Regions from separate parts of the Paenibacillus sp. 203 genome, predicted to be linked through region 2. Evidence: riboswitches for the same ligand, from Rfam matches in the RefSeq annotation. Region 2 holds a riboswitch; the other holds the start of a gene.

Region 1 (7,940 bases), on a different contig from region 2:
GGGGTGAACAATCCGGGCCAATAGTCGCTGCGTGAACCCGTATGTGGCACACTGTTAGCGAATGCTGATACCTGGTCCAGCACCTGCTGATGGCCGAAGAGCATAGCATAGAGACTTTTGCCAAAGCCGATCCGCTCGTCCAAATGGCCGAAACGCTCCATCACTAGTCCAGCAAGTCCACCGTTCAGCCCAAGTGGAAATATAACCTGATTAAGCTGGAGCCAGTCATGCAAATAAAAGCCCGGCTTGTGTGTCACAAATTTTTGAAAATACGGATCTTTTACCACACGTCCTTCAATATAGTTTTGTTCATTAATGATGAGCGCCACAGTTAACAGAGAGCTATCCCGCCAAGCCCAAAAACGTTCCCAAAAGGGCTTCATGAATGGCGAAACATGAAAATAAGGCAACAAATGAAAGCAACTCCGACCCAAATGACGGCTGTGCATGTAAAGTTGCAACTGCGGATAAGCGTCTTGAAAAATAAGGGCATTACAGCGCTCCAGTAGCCGATACAGCCATTCCTTTTCCTGTTCGTCGAACAGGTTGCCAATTAGTCCCCCTTTCAGATCGGTCATATTATAGCCGCCATTACGAGAAACCAGGTGGGCCAGTAATGCCCAGTGTAACTCCGGGTAGCCACGATAGCATTCAAGGTAAGCGGCCGTGCGGGTGACGTTGCTGCGATTCTCCTGTGCTGTATCATTTTTGATCCGCTCCAGCAGCTCACAGTCTGTTTCGCATAAGGGCATATTCAGAGAAGATGGACGCGTAGCGGGTCCGTTCACCAGCATTAACGCTTCAGCTTCATTCATAGCGGCCTGTGCTGTATGATAATCCCACGCTAGTTCACGCAAGGGGTAGCGTAATTTGCGGGATTCGGTCCAAGCCGCCCGTTTGCCCTCCCAAGCTTCCTCTGCAACACGGGGAACGGAACCCAGTAGTTTTAGCCCTCCTTGAAGCTGTCGAGATGCTGTATGGAGCCATTCGGTAAGAGACATGACTAAATAACCTCCTTTCCAATCGCAAGCATCCCCGTATCCTGCCAAGTATGTTGGGTATGCTGTTAGGATGTCGTCGCTTATGTGGATTCTTAAGTATATCTTTAGTATGCCTCAATGAGAGGGCTTCCAATCGGCATGTGAGCAGAATGGGGGAGTGTGCAAAAGCTTCACTTGGCGTTACAATAGAAAGTGCAATCTCTACAGCATAAAAAGAATTTAAGGAGGAATCATCCATGCAAAAAATCGTCTCTCATGAAGACTTTAATAAGGCAATATCTACTTCCGGCGTAACGGTGGCTGTATTTAAGGCGGACTGGTGTGGGGATTGTCATTTCATTGATCCGTTCATGCCTGATGTGGAACAACAATATGCAGATAAGCTTACATTAATTGAGATTGATGTAGAACAGGCTGAAAGCGTCAGTCAAGAGCAGAATGTATTGGGTATTCCTAGCTTTATCGCTTACAGTGAAGGCAGGGAACTGGTACGTCTGGTGAACAGACTGCGCAAATCCCGCGAGGAGATTGAGCAATTTTTGGATCGGGCTGTTGAAGTCCATGCGAGCTTGGCAAAATAATGAATGCTGTGCATGCATGCATGAAGGTTACAAAGTGAATTTTAAACATCAAGACATTCAGAAAGCCGCTTCCTTCTAAGGGGGCGGCTTTCTCACGGACACGTTCACATTTTGTCAACAAAGCTCGTATGTCAAGGAACGATATATCAGTTATAATTACTATAAGTGATCATTTCACAACATATAAAGTGAATAAATATTATATTTGGAAGGATACGGGTGAATTTGAATAACAAAATTAGAATATTAAAATGGCTGGCACTCGTAACATGTATTGTCATGTTTTTGGCTACCTTCGGTGGAGGTGTCGTGACGCGGACGGATTCGGGTCTTGGCTGTGGCCGGGAATTTCCGCTTTGCAATGGCAAGCTGGTTCCGGCACACACGATTGCATCCCTTATTGAGTTCTCTCATCGCTCTGTCAGTGCCATGGCCGGGATTCTTTCTATCGCCTCATTTGTTGGCTTTTTGCTGTTTATGAAGCATCGGAAGGATTTACAGCTATTCTCGCTGCTCACGCTCTTGTTTGTCATCATACAAGGTGCCATGGGGGCGTTGGCTGTCATCTTCTCCCAATCGGCTGCTGTCATGGGACTGCATTTTGGCTTTGCGCTTATCGCCTTTGCCAGTGCAACTATGATGACGCTGGGGGCCTGGCAGGAGCACGCGGACTCACGCCACACTCCGCGTCTGATTCCTGGGCGTGTCAGTCGGGGCTATCGCAACTTTATATGGCTATCGACGATCTATACCTATATTGCTGTTTATTCAGGGGCGTTGCTTAGTCACTCGGTCATCCAGAAGGTTGTAAATATTGGGGGCTTCATATCTCCACTGCTGCTTCATCAGATTTCAGCCGGTCTGCTGTTCGTCATTATCTTGGCTGTGGGTCACTACTCATACCGTTATCACCCTAATCACCGAGATATCCGTATATTGGGTGTCGTATCGGTCTTGTTAATTTTGCTTCAAGTGGTGATTGGAATTATCTTGTTGTACGTCAACAGACCTGAAATCTATATGTTTATCGTGCTGGGACATATGCTGGTGATTGCATCGTTGTTCTCCATTTTGGCTTATCTGAGCTATCGTGTATGGCAATTGTCACCAGACCGCAAGCTTGTTCCGACCCAAGCACAACGTACCTAAGCATTTCATAGATCATAGTGAAACGGATTTTTGCCCAAGAGGCGTTTAAACACGTATAATAGCATATAAGAAACAAACCAGGCCCACGAGTTTCTCGAGGGCTTGATTTGCTTAGGAGGAGTCGTCCAGTTGATCTACCAGAATTTGCGCCAATTTATTGAAGCGCTGCGTAAAGAAAATCATCTTAAAATTATAGAGGCACCTGTCGATCCTTACTTGGAGCTGGCTGAGATTCATCGAAGAGTCATTGAGGAAGAAGGGCCGGCACTGCTGTTCACGAATGTAAAAGGAACCCCGTTTCCTGTAGCCAGTAATCTGTTTGGCACGAATCGCCGTGTGGATATGGCTTTTGGCCCGCGACCAGAGCAACTGATGGATGCGATTGTCGGAGCCACCAAAACATTGTTTCCACCTACACCCAAAGCATTGTGGAATGAACGTGGCCTGATTAAGGACATGCTAAAAGTAGGGCTAAAAACAGTATCTCATAGCGAGGCCCCTGTATTGGGAGTTCGCCGTACAGAGGCTCCGTTAGCGCCACTGCCTAAAGTGATCAGTTGGCATGAGGACGGGGGGCCGTTTATTACGCTTCCACTTGTGTATACCGAGAAGCCAGGTCAGCCCAAGGATCATAATCTGGGGATGTACCGCATTCAGATTTATGATGATCAGACGACGGGCATTCACTGGCAAATTCATAAAGGCGGCGGTTTCCATTATCATGAAGCGGAGCTGCGTAATGAGCCATTGCCTACGACGATTATCATTGGTGGCCCGCCTGCCCTGATTGCGTCTGCCATTGCTCCAGCACCAGAAAACTTACCTGAGCTGCTGCTGGCTTCGCTTATTATGGGAGACAAGCTGCCCATGACAGAAGATCCGCTTGGGGGTCACCGGATTCCAGCAGAAGCAGAATTTGCAATCAGCGGTTATGTGCCGCCTCATGAACGCCGTCCAGAAGGCCCGTTTGGTGATCATTTTGGATATTATTCATTACAGCATGATTTCCCTGTATTTCATGTCAAACATATGCATCACCGCAAGGATGCCATTTATCCGGCAACCATTGTAGGTAAGCCTCGGCAAGAAGACTACTATCTCGGTGAGTTTTTGCAACGTCTGCTGTCGCCTGCTTATCCGCTTGTGATGCCTTCCGTAAAGTCCCTGTGGGCGTATGCGGAAACGGGCGTACATGCGCTGGCAGCGGCAGTCGTACGAGAAAGCTACTCCCGTGAAGCGCTTGTATCCGGTTTTACTATTTTGGGTCAAGGTCAATTATCCTTGACCAAGTTCCTGATGCTGACGGATCGAGTAATTGATTTATCTGACTTTAACCTGCTGCTGGAAACCATTCTGGAGCGATTTAATCCAGCAACGGATTTATTTATTTTCAATCACACGTCACACGATACACTCGATTACACAGGCCGCAAGCTGAATCATGGTAGTAAGGCGATCCTGATGGGGATAGGTGAGCCTGTACGTGAATTGCCTCGTGCTTATGAGGGAGGCGATCTGCCGGGAATTCGTGAAATTGAGCCCTATTGCGGAGGATGCCTCGTCGTATCGGGTGCGTCCTTTGAGCAGGAGCCTGAGCTGGCGGCACGTGTTTTGGAGCGATTAGCCGCAGGTGAGCAAGAGTGGCCGCTCGTCTTCATTGTGGATGATGCCAAAGAAGTTGTTCGCTCTCAAGCCTCGTTCCTGTGGACGGTGTTCACACGCTTTAACCCGGCTACGGATATGTACGCGGACAGCGAAGTGCGTTTGCATCATCTGAACTATAAGCTGCCGATTGTAGTGGATGCGCGTATGAAGCCGGGGTATCCGGATGAGGTGTTACCGCGTGAGGATATTGTTAAGCTTGTAGATCAACGATGGACGAGTTATTTCGCTTGACGCCCTAATGAAACCTACAGCCGGATTTTACATTTATAAGGAGGCGTAAGCATGATACGCAAGCTACTGGGTGAGCCGCCACGTGTGAACAAGGGCATCTTGCTGGATGCCATGAATAGCATGTCAGATATGTTGAACCTGCTGGAGCGGCAAATTCAGGCTGGTGGAGATCCGACCCACGATTTTCGGAAGGCGGATATTTTGACACGCGGTCTAATGTCATCTCTGGATGAACTGGAGCAGAGCCATCATGCTGCCGCCTTTTTCCGTATGAATGTGAAAGCCGGATATGCTGAAGATATGAGCGAGGATGAAAAATCCGACTATGCATTATATGTTTTCTTTTATAAAGATGGGTTTGTGAGGGTATTCTCCATTTTAGATAAGCTGGGCAACTGGCTAAATGATCTGTGTGATTTAAAAACAGGGCAGTATAAGGCTCATTATTCGTATTTTACCGTGTTGCGGCAGCTCAAATATCTCAAAATGCATCCTGTATTGACCGATAATTTAATTGATATCAAGGACACATACAACGATGCCATCAATCGGCTGCGTAAGCGTCGGAATACGGAGATACACTATATGAATACGGAAATGCAGGATGATCTCTGGCAACGACACCGAGCTTTGTATGGAAAAATCCAACTGGAGGACCTCAATCACCATTTGGAAGATTTGCAGCAGGGCTTGGAAATGGTGTGTCGGTCGCTGTCAAACGCCTTTACTTATACTGCGAAACAATGGGAGAACCGGGCAGTACGCCCAAAAATATGATAGAAAATATCCTTTGACAAAGCTATGTAAACTATCTATACTGAAACCTAGTTTCAGAAAAATGCTTGAATTATATTTTTTTATATAAACTTAACGGACAGCTAAAGCTGGAGTTTAACATATTTTTCTTATCCAGAGAGGTGGAGGGACTGGCCCGATGAAGCCCGGCAACCCGTTCTTTCCCGGTGTAATACACTGGGAGGGAACATGATGGTGCTAATTCCTACAAAACCGCTAGAGTTATAGCGATTTTGGCAGATGAGAAAAGGTTCGCAAGGTGGGGCCCTTTTCATTCTGTGAAAGGGGCTCTTTTTTGTATAAATAAATAGCGATTTTATACAATCCTGAGAGATGACAACTGGTTAAAAGGGTAAGGAAGAAGTGAAGGGGGTCGCAGCACGTTGATAGAGCTTAAGCAGTTAACCAAGCATTATGGCAAAGGCAACCGACGCGTTAATGCGCTGTCTGGGTTGAATCTTTCTATAAAGCGTGGAGAAATATTCGGAGTGATTGGTCACTCCGGGGCGGGGAAAAGTACATTGATCCGCTGTATTAATTTATTGGAACGCCCTACTTCAGGTGAAGTATGGGTAGACGGGGTAAACCTCACCACTGTGAGTCAATCCCAGTTACAGAAGCAACGTCGAAAAATCGGAATGATTTTTCAGCATTTTAATTTGTTGTCTTCGGCGACGGTGTATGACAATATTGCATTTCCATTGCGTCTCGTAAACACTCCCAAGCAGAAGGTGGACATGAAGGTTCGTGAGCTGCTGGAACTGGTGGGTCTGGAAGAACATAGTAGAAAGTATCCGTCACAGCTCTCAGGTGGACAGAAACAGCGGGTAGGAATTGCACGGGCGCTGGCTAGTGATCCTCATGTATTGCTGTGTGACGAAGCGACTTCTGCGCTTGATCCGCAGACGACGGGGTCTATCCTGAAATTGCTGCTGGATATTAATCAACGTTTTAATTTAACCATCGTGCTGATTACACATGAAATGCATGTCATTCAAAGCATTTGTGATCGAGTTGGTGTTATTCATCAGGGCGACATCGTGGAGCAAGGTCCGGTAGCGGAAGTATTTTTGAAGCCGCAGCACCAGGTAACCAAGGACTTTATTCAACGGGAGTCAGAACATCCCGAGGAGCTGCAAGCAGCGATTGCGGCAGCAGGTGGCGGCGAGTCAGCGCAGGTGGTGCGTATCTCCTTCTTGGGCAGCAAAACATATGATGCGATTCTGTCGCGTACGGCTCGAAGTACTGGTGTTGATTTTGCGATCTTGCAGGGAACTATATCTACGATTAAAAATGTACCCTATGGACAGCTAATCGTTCGTTTTGAAGGAAATCATGAGGATATAGAGCATACGTTGCGCGAAGTGTCTGGGCAAGGGCTTGATGTGGAGGTGATTGGACAATGAGCGAACTTGATTTTTCACAAGTGAGTTGGGAAGAGCTAGGGAATTCTACGCTGGAAACCCTTCAGATGCTTGGGGCATCTGCATTGTTCACCCTCGTTATTGGTTTGCCGCTTGGTATATTATTGTTTCTGGCGAGCCGCTCCTCGTTGACTCTGATGAAGGTGATATACATTGTATTATCATTTATCGTTAACATTTTACGTTCCGTACCCTTTATCATTTTGATCGTTGCACTTATTCCTTTTACACGATCGCTGGTAGGTACCTCGACCGGGGTGCTGGGAACCATTCCGCCATTGGTTATCGGGGCTGCCCCATTCTTTGCACGTCTTGTCGAAACGTCTCTGCGTGAAGTGGACAAGGGCGTCATTGAAGCCGCACAAGCGATGGGTGCCTCGACAGGACAAATTATCCGGCGTGTGCTGTTACGTGAGGCACTTCCGGGTCTGCTCGCCGCATTAACCATTACCGTCGTTACACTCGTATCCTACACGGCAATGTCCGGGATGATCGGGGGCGGTGGACTGGGTACACTGGCTATCAACTACGGCTATTATCGTTATGAAACGGCTGTCATGATCGTTGCGGTCGTGCTGATGGTTGTATTGGTACAATTGCTGCAAATGGCGGGAGATCGGCTCGTGCGGCATTATACTCGAAAATAGGGAAAACATATAGATATCCTTATTGATCAGGACGTCTGCTCCTGAATATTACAAATTATTGGAGGGGTAATAACATGAAGAAATGGGTATTGGCTATATTAAGCTTGACATTAATTGCGGTGCTGGCTGCTTGCGGCACAAAGAGCACAACATCGGATACAAACAATGCGAACGAGAATACAGGCGGATCACCACGTGAAGTGGAACTGAAAGTTGGAGCTTCTCCTGTGCCGCATGCGGAAATTTTGGAAGCGATCAAGCCTCAGTTGGAAAAAGAAGGGGTTCGTCTCCAAGTCGTTCAGTTTAACGACTACGTACAGCCGAACGTTCAATTGTTTGACAAGCAGCTGGATGCTAACTTCTATCAACATGTACCTTACTTGAATGTGATGAACAAAGAGCGCAAAATGGATTTGGTTTCTGTGGGCGCGGTTCACCTGGAGCCTT
Region 2 (7,940 bases):
GAACTTCACGCCCTGGATGATTTTCCAGACCCGGGTAGTATACTGCCTCAATGTCGTTGCGCTCGTTCAGCCAGTTAGCGAGCTTAGCTGCACTCTTTTCGCTGTGAGCCATACGAGCCTCCAGTGTCTTCATACCGCGCATGAGCAACCATGACTCCTGCGGAGCCAGCACGGTACCCAGTCCATTTTGGAGCTGCTTGATTTGTCTCCCGAGCGATTCGGTACGTGCTACCGCAAGTCCTGCCAGCACATCGCTGTGTCCGCCCAGAAACTTGGTCGCACTGTGCAATACAATATCGACTCCCTGCTCAATCGGACGTTGATAATAAGGTGTCATAAAAGTATTATCCAATAAAGTTAAAAGTCCGTGATCCTGTGCCCAAGAGGTTATTCCTGCTACATCGGTAATTTTGAGTGTCGGATTGGACGGGGTTTCCATATATACAGCCCTTGTATTCTCCTGTAACGCCTCTTTCACAAGGTTAAGGTCCGTCATGTCGACGAAGGTCGTTTCGATATTCATCCGTTTCAAAATGGAGGTCAGCAGTCGATATGTTCCCCCATATACATCCTCGGAAACAATGACATGATCTCCAGCGGATAAAAGCATAAAGGTAGTAGAGATGGCCGCCATACCTGACGCAAAGGCAAAGCCGCACGCCCCCCCTTCTAATAAAGCGATATAATCCTCCAAAGCTTGTCGTGTCGGATTACCTGAACGGCTATAGTCATGCTGGGGAGGATTAAAAATATCATAATGGTGAAAGGTAGAAGCTTGATAGATCGGGACGCTCGAGGCCCCCGTAACGCTGTCAATTTCAGAACCAAAATGCAGCAGCTTGGTAGCGAACTTCCGCTCTTTGTTCAAATCCTGCCCGATCCTCCTCGCATCCTCTATCATTGCAGCTCTCCTCCTTCTACTTCTTGACGTGCCGCTTCCAACGCCGAACGCAAATCTTCAATGAGGTCGTCTGTATGCTCAATGCCTACGGAGAAACGCAATAGCCTGTCATCTACCCCGACAGCATCCCGAATTTCTGCTGGTATGTCCGCATGTGTCTGCACAGCGGGATAGGTCATTAACGATTCCACACCGCCGAGACTTTCCGCAAACGCAATGAGCTTAATGTGACGAAGCAAAGGTTCCACATAACGAGCATCCTTTACTTTAAAGGAGAAGATACCTGTATTTCCGCTGGATTGTTTATTTTGAATCTCACGACCTGGGTGGCCTTCGAGAGCTGGATAGAATACTTCTGCCACCGCCGGATGCGTCAGTAAATAGTTAGACAACACTGTTGCATTATGCTCATGTCGGTCCATACGCAGCGCTAACGTCTTCATCCCCTTCATCAACTGATAGCAGTCACTCGGGGAAAGCACGGCTCCTATGGAATTGTGCAGAAAGGAAATTTCAGCTGATAGCTCTTTGCCTTTGGTTACGATTAACCCTGCCAGCACATCGTTGTGTCCGCCCAAATACTTGGTTGCGCTATGTACCACAATATCCGCGCCCAGTTCCAATGGCCGCTGGAAGTATGGTGTTAGCAGCGTATTATCTACAATGGTAAGCAACTGATGTTGTGATGCCCATTCAGCCACCGCTTGAATATCAGTAATCATCATTAACGGATTTGTAGGTGTTTCTATGAATACAGCTTTGGTATTCGGTCGACATGACTGTTCGAGTGCTTCAAGATCGTTCGTATCCACATAACTGGCTGTTACACCAAATTTAGATAAAATACGCTCCAGCAAACGATATGTCCCGCCATACAGATCCAGCGATACTATGAGATGATCTCCCTGTCCAAACAATGCAAATACCGTTTGCAGCGCCGCCATACCTGAGCTGCATGCAAAGCCTGCATCACCAGATTCAAGTGCAGCAGAAGCCTCTTCCAGTACCTTTCGCGTGGGATTGATCGTCCGAATATAATCAAATCCTGTGCTTTGACCCAGACGGGGATGGCGGAACGCCGTAGATTGGTAAATTGGGTAATTAACAGCCCCGGTTACTGGCTCCTCTACTGAACCGATTTGTGCCAATCTACTTTCGATTTTCCACTGTTTCTCACTCATATGAATCCTCCTGTTAACTTCCATAGTGGGTTCTATAACCAATCCTGCAAAAATGGATGTCAAAGACTATACTGCTGCGCTACTGCAAGGTGGTACTGTACAAGGTTAAACTACAAGCCCCTTTTTTAAATCTGGGGCCCGATATCGTAAGGTGTCTCTTGGTATACATAATAGTTCAGCCAATTCGAGAATAATAAATTGGCATGCGCCCGCCAGATTGAGGGCGGTGTGCGCTCAGGATCATCATTAGGAAAATAATTTTTGGGAACTTCAATATCCATTCCTTTGGCCACATCGCGGTCGTATTCCCATTTCAATGAAAGCGGGTCATATTCAGAATGCCCAGTTACAAAAATTTGTTTACCGTCAAGCGTGGCTACGAGGTACACTCCGGCTTCCTCGGATTCGGATAAAACTTCTAATTCGGCGATATGATCAATATCTTCCCGCCGAACCTCCGTATGTCTGGAGTGAGGGGCATAAAACAGTTCATCAAAGCCGCGTAGCAATTTTACTTTAGGTTTAATCACGGTGTGTGGAAATACGCCAAAGCATTTGTAGTCGAGCCCGTATTTCGGGACATTGAAATGATGGTATAAACCTGCCTGTGAGGCCCAACAAATGTGCATGGTCGAAGTTACATTCGTTTTCGTCCACTCAAAGATTTGCCGGATCTCCTCCCAGTAGTTCACATCCTCAAACTCAAGCTGTTCAACCGGAGCTCCTGTAATGACCATGCCGTCAAAACGACTGTTCTTGATCTCGTCAAACGTTTTATAGAACATGTTCAAATATTCTTGCGATGTATTTTTGGATACATGAGACTTCATGTGTACCAGCGTGACGTCCACTTGCAGCGGCGTATTGCCGACCAGGCGCAATAGTTGGGTTTCTGTCGTTTCCTTTGTAGGCATCAAATTCAAAATGGCGATGCGCAACGGACGAATGTCCTGATGATAAGCTAGGCTTTCATCCATTACGAAAATATTTTCGCCCTCCAGCACTTCCTTGGCAGGTAGCGTGTCTGGGATTTTAATCGGCATGTAAACTCACTCCTTGTTCGGTAAGTTTTGCGAAAATCGTCCTGCTGAGATGCCGGGCATATAATAAAAAGACCTTTCTCTGGTTAGAGAAAGGTCATATTTGTATCCATATGCGCCTCTCTCATCTGTCAGGGCAACGCTCTTTGTACAAAGCGCGCGTCCTGCAAGAATTAGCACCGTGCGATTAAAATCGCCGGTTGCCGGGTATCATCGGGCTAGTCCCTCCACCTGCTCTTGATAAGATTTCGCTATATTCATTTTGGGTTCACAAAGTTCTTGTTGTTCACTTTAATGCATCGGCTGGGCTTCGTCAAGATGGGACTTTTAAATTTGTGCCCTGCAATCACATTTTGTCTACCTTTTCCATAGGTTAAATCATATCCCTCCTTTCGCTGAAGCTCTTGCCACTACTGTCGATTTAGCCCATGATTTTGCGCTTGAAAGGCCGTAGGCCGAGCGTTATACTATACAAGTGCTATTAGGCAAAAATATGGAGCAGTAGTGCAGACTTTGAGTGTTTCCTGCGATACTGTGGCAATCAAAAAAAGAACATTTGAGAGGTGAATCCGGAATGGAAGGCGACCCGAGTCCGAATAGGCGGCGATCCCTGAACAACAGCATAGGAATGACTTCAGCTTGCCGAAAGACGGGACGCCAGGCTCTGCATGCTCCAAAAGCCTCCGGCTTTTGATGAGAATGCACGCTTACCCGCACCGGCTAACTGGCTAACTGAGTTCATTCCTTATGCTTAAGGTAAACGTATTTCCGTTACGACGGAGCATAAGGAGTGACATATATGAAAATCCGTTTGGTCAACAACGGGGTTTTTACCCCTGTCGAAGAAATTGAAATGGCGCTTACTGCACCGGCAGAAGGTTTTTATTGGATTGATGCTGATGTCGATGATTTGGCAGTGCTCCAACCTTTATTTTCCATGCATGATCTTGCAGTAGAAGACTGTTTGAGTGAAGAAGAACAGCGTCCGAAGATCGAAATTTATGAAAGCCATTATTTTATCGTTGTAAATAGCATTCGTTTTGATGATGAAGAAATATTTTTGCGAGCTTTGAACATTTTTCTCGGCCGCCATTTTATCATTACGGTGACCAAGCAGAAAATCAATGAGCTTCGTACCCTCAAGCCTATGCTGTGGGAGCAAGAAGTCAGCCAGCCTGACCGTTTTATGTATCTGTTGGTCGACTTGATTGTTGACAACTATTTTCTGGTTGGTGACCGGATTGAGGTCCGCATTGAAAAGCTGGAAGAAGATATTCTAATGCATACGAAAAAGTCGCATTTGAACGAAATCATCGGCTTACGAAGTGAGATTCTGTGGCTGAAAAAAGTGCTAGGTCCGCAAAAGGAAGTCATCAATACCCTGAACAAACGGGATTTGCGACTCATCGACGATCAATTACAAAAATATTTCAGCGACATTTATGAAAATGCTGTGAAAATTTCGGAGACTTTTGAAACTTACCGCGATTTGATGGGTAACCTTCGAGAAGCTTATCAATCCAGTATCGCCAATCGTGCCAATGAAATTATGCGTGTGTTTACGGCAATAACGACCGTATTTATGCCATTGACGGTCATTACCGGAATATATGGGATGAACTTCGATAATATGCCTGAACTTCATACACGTTATGGCTATTTTGTCGTCATTGGTATTATGGTGGCACTAGGTGTCAGTATGTTCTGTATTTTCCGCAAGAAAGACTGGGTTTAAAAAGAAAAGGGGAAAAAGTACGGAGTTGGATACCTATTTCGATTTTCAAGCTTGATCATAAAAAGCAGCAGCCGTGTCCTATGAGGAACTGGCTGCTGCTTTTTAGTATGTTGGACCCTGAATGTACTTTAATACTTTAGCTTTATCCAATCAGTTCTATATTATCCAACATGTCGGTCGGGTACCTGCTGATGGCGAAACCGTATACGGATCAGACGCAGACGCTCATAAATTTGATCCAATCCTGTTTCTGTCGCCTTTTCTTCCCCATACACTTTCAGCATGACAGGCTTGAGCAACGTATCCCCCAACTCTTCATAAGCAGACCAGATGACTGCCTGCTCCTCCTCAGATACATTCACCAATTCCTTGCGGATCAGCTTCTCCATATCAATGCCATCCCTGTCCAAATGCTCCACAGCTTCAATCATTTCTCTACGATGCAAACCTGTCTTCATCCCGATATGCTCCAGTGAAAGACCGTCCGAAATGCCTTCGATAATCGTTCTAGTTAGGCTGAATTTATTCAGCTCCTGCCTGTATTGGTTCTCTTTTTGCTTGTATAGCCATGACAAAAAAACTTCTTCTTCCAGCGTCTCTGTTACCCAGTTCAACGGAAATGGCGTGGTCCGGTCATTTTGTGTCGTAATAGCCAATAGCTCCGTCCCATATTGCGACACCTTACCCTGTCCCATACCAGGCAGCTCCAACAATTCTTCTTCGGTATGGGGAAGATAGACGCTAATGAGCCGAAGCAGCCGATTCGTAGCAATAAAATAAGGCGCTTTTCGTTCCGTTGCTGCTTTTTGCCGTCTCCACATTGTCAACTGCTCATACACTTCATCACGTGGAAACAAATCACTGTAGCAATACAGCTTTTGCAGCGTTTGTCCTCGTCCTGATGATCCTTCTTGCTCATGAAATACGCCATGGATTAAGGGCCTGTAGCCCTCAGCCATTTTGAGCGCCAGCTCATGACGGTATACATGCAGTAATTCCTGCCACAAGCTGCCCTCATACCAAAGGTCGTCTATACTTTCATCCGGGACATGGTGTGTGCTCCAGCCTGCACTCCATCCCCCTTCATGTTGCCCAATCCATACCTGAGCAAAGTCCTCATAGCCCTGTTCATTCCGTTTGGACAAACGATTTAAAAATACAATCTCCATGATTTCTTCCTCCCTCATATCGTTGAAAGACAGTCCCGCACAACACAAAAACGCAAAAAAAGCACCTATCCTGCGTATTCGCAAGAAAGGTGCTTCCCTTTTTGAGCCGTACTATGCTGTTGCCTATATAATAACCGTACCTTGGAGTGCCGTCAACCATAAATTCTAATGATTCAGCTTTTCCTTTGCCAATGCCAGAGCACCGCACAATCCAGCATTGTCACCCAATCCCGGAGATACGATATATTGCTCAATATCTGTTGTCAGACTCGAATGCTGTACGTATCCGTTCAAAAGTTCTTGAAGCTTGGTACGAATGAGCGGGAACAGTTGGTCCTGCTTCATCACTCCCCCGCCCATAATAATTTTTTGCGGTGACAGGATTAATACATAGCTCATTAAAGCCTGTGCCAGATAGTACGCTTCCATTTCCCAGGCTGCGTGATCGACAGAAAGCTCATGTCCTTTAACCTTCCATCTTTTTTCGAGCGCAGGACCTGCTGCCAGTCCCTCCAAACAATCTTCGTGATAAGGACATGTCCCCTCGTAAGTATCTTCTGGGTGACGACGTACCAGAATATGCCCCATTTCTGGGTGGGATAATCCATGTATCAGCTTTCCACCAACCAAAGCACCTGCCCCGATGCCTGTACCTATCGTAATATACAGACAGTTGTCCAATCCCTTGGCGGCACCCCAAATAGACTCACCAAGTGCTGCTCCATTCACATCCGTGTCAAACCCCATAGGCACGTCAAAATGCTGTTTCAGTTTGCCAATTAAATTGTAATTTCCCCAATGTGGCTTTGGCGTTGTTGTAATATAGCCATATGTATCACTGCCTTCGATAGGATCAATCGGCCCGAACGAGCCTACACCCAATGCTTCAATGCCCTTGCCTTCAAAAAATGCGATGACATTCTCCATTGTTTCTGCTGGGGTGGCCGTTGGAAAGCTTGCTCGTTCCAGTACCTCCCCATGTTCGTTGCCAATTCCACATACAAATTTGGTACCGCCTGCCTCAATTGCTCCCAATACTGTCATAGTTGCTGTTGTCCCCTTTCAATAATCCGGTTCTCTCTCCACTATATTCACCTGAAATGTGCCCGAGGTCAATCCCCTTATCGCAATTGTATATAATCCTTCACATGACTATACAACTCCCTTGACATAACGGTATAAAAATAAGGACACTAACGCACCCAGCGTCAGCATCCCTATAAACTTACTTCACTTAAATTGTCCGTAATTGTCCGTATCAAGCCTAACAGCTTCATTATGATCCGGTTGCGACACCCATCAATGTACACAAGCTTTTCATTTCAAGCTGCTCAAACTTGTCTACAATTTGCACGTGATCCAGCGTCAGCAGACAACTATCCAAAGCACATGCTACAGGTACACCGCAGTGAATTTCAGCAAGCTTGCGTGAAAGATGCAGCATATCCAAATCACTCTCGATTTTTTTACGGACCGAGGGTGTTAATTGATCCAAATTCTCCAGAATGCCTTCAATAGAGTCGTATTCCTGCACCAGCTTGAGTGCCGTTTTCTCACCAATACCTCGTACTCCTGGATAATTATCGCTTGCATCCCCCATCAGGCCTTTAAGGTCCACCACTTGGCGTGGCTTAAGCCCTTTTTCAGTCAGCAGGGTCTCCGGGGTGTATACCATATAATTGCCGTGCCCTTTTTTCATAATAATGACCCGTGTCCGATCATCCACTATTTGAAGTAAATCATGATCTCCCGAGAGAATCATTACATCCATGTCCTCATTTTGCGAATAATGGCGTGCAAGCGTACCGATACAATCATCGGCTTCAAAACCTTCCGCTCCAATGTTGGGAATGCCGAGGCTGTCCGTCACTTCCCGAATCAATGTAAATTGGGGAATCAAATCATCTGGTGCGT

Evidence for each region. Region 2 has a riboswitch for S-adenosylmethionine ahead of metA (homoserine O-acetyltransferase MetA). Riboswitches for the same ligand answer to the same signal wherever they lie in the genome.
Region 1: another riboswitch for S-adenosylmethionine. It lies ahead of WA407_RS15455 (methionine ABC transporter ATP-binding protein); the one in region 2 lies ahead of metA (homoserine O-acetyltransferase MetA).

What each region holds. Positions count from the first base shown of each region.
Region 1 covers NZ_JAXCHD010000006.1:118,045-125,984, forward strand. Annotated here, with positions in the region: gene WA407_RS15430 (DUF2515 family protein) at 1-1,001, opposite strand, end outside; gene WA407_RS15435 (thioredoxin family protein) at 1,238-1,582, shown strand; gene WA407_RS15440 (COX15/CtaA family protein) at 1,802-2,731, shown strand; gene WA407_RS15445 (UbiD family decarboxylase) at 2,861-4,627, shown strand; gene WA407_RS15450 (Cthe_2314 family HEPN domain-containing protein) at 4,679-5,404, shown strand; SAM riboswitch class I at 5,530-5,669, shown strand; gene WA407_RS15455 (methionine ABC transporter ATP-binding protein) at 5,806-6,828, shown strand; gene WA407_RS15460 (methionine ABC transporter permease) at 6,825-7,493, shown strand; gene WA407_RS15465 (MetQ/NlpA family ABC transporter substrate-binding protein) at 7,568-7,940, shown strand, end outside.
Region 2 covers NZ_JAXCHD010000004.1:500,848-508,787, reverse strand. Annotated here, with positions in the region: gene WA407_RS11800 (aminotransferase class I/II-fold pyridoxal phosphate-dependent enzyme) at 1-901, opposite strand, end outside; gene WA407_RS11795 (PLP-dependent transferase) at 898-2,082, opposite strand; gene metA (homoserine O-acetyltransferase MetA) at 2,208-3,125, opposite strand; SAM riboswitch class I at 3,244-3,369, opposite strand; gene corA (magnesium/cobalt transporter CorA) at 3,922-4,857, shown strand; gene WA407_RS11780 (HRDC domain-containing protein) at 5,019-6,026, opposite strand; gene WA407_RS11775 (ROK family protein) at 6,192-7,070, opposite strand; gene WA407_RS11770 (5'-3' exonuclease) at 7,303-7,940, opposite strand, start outside.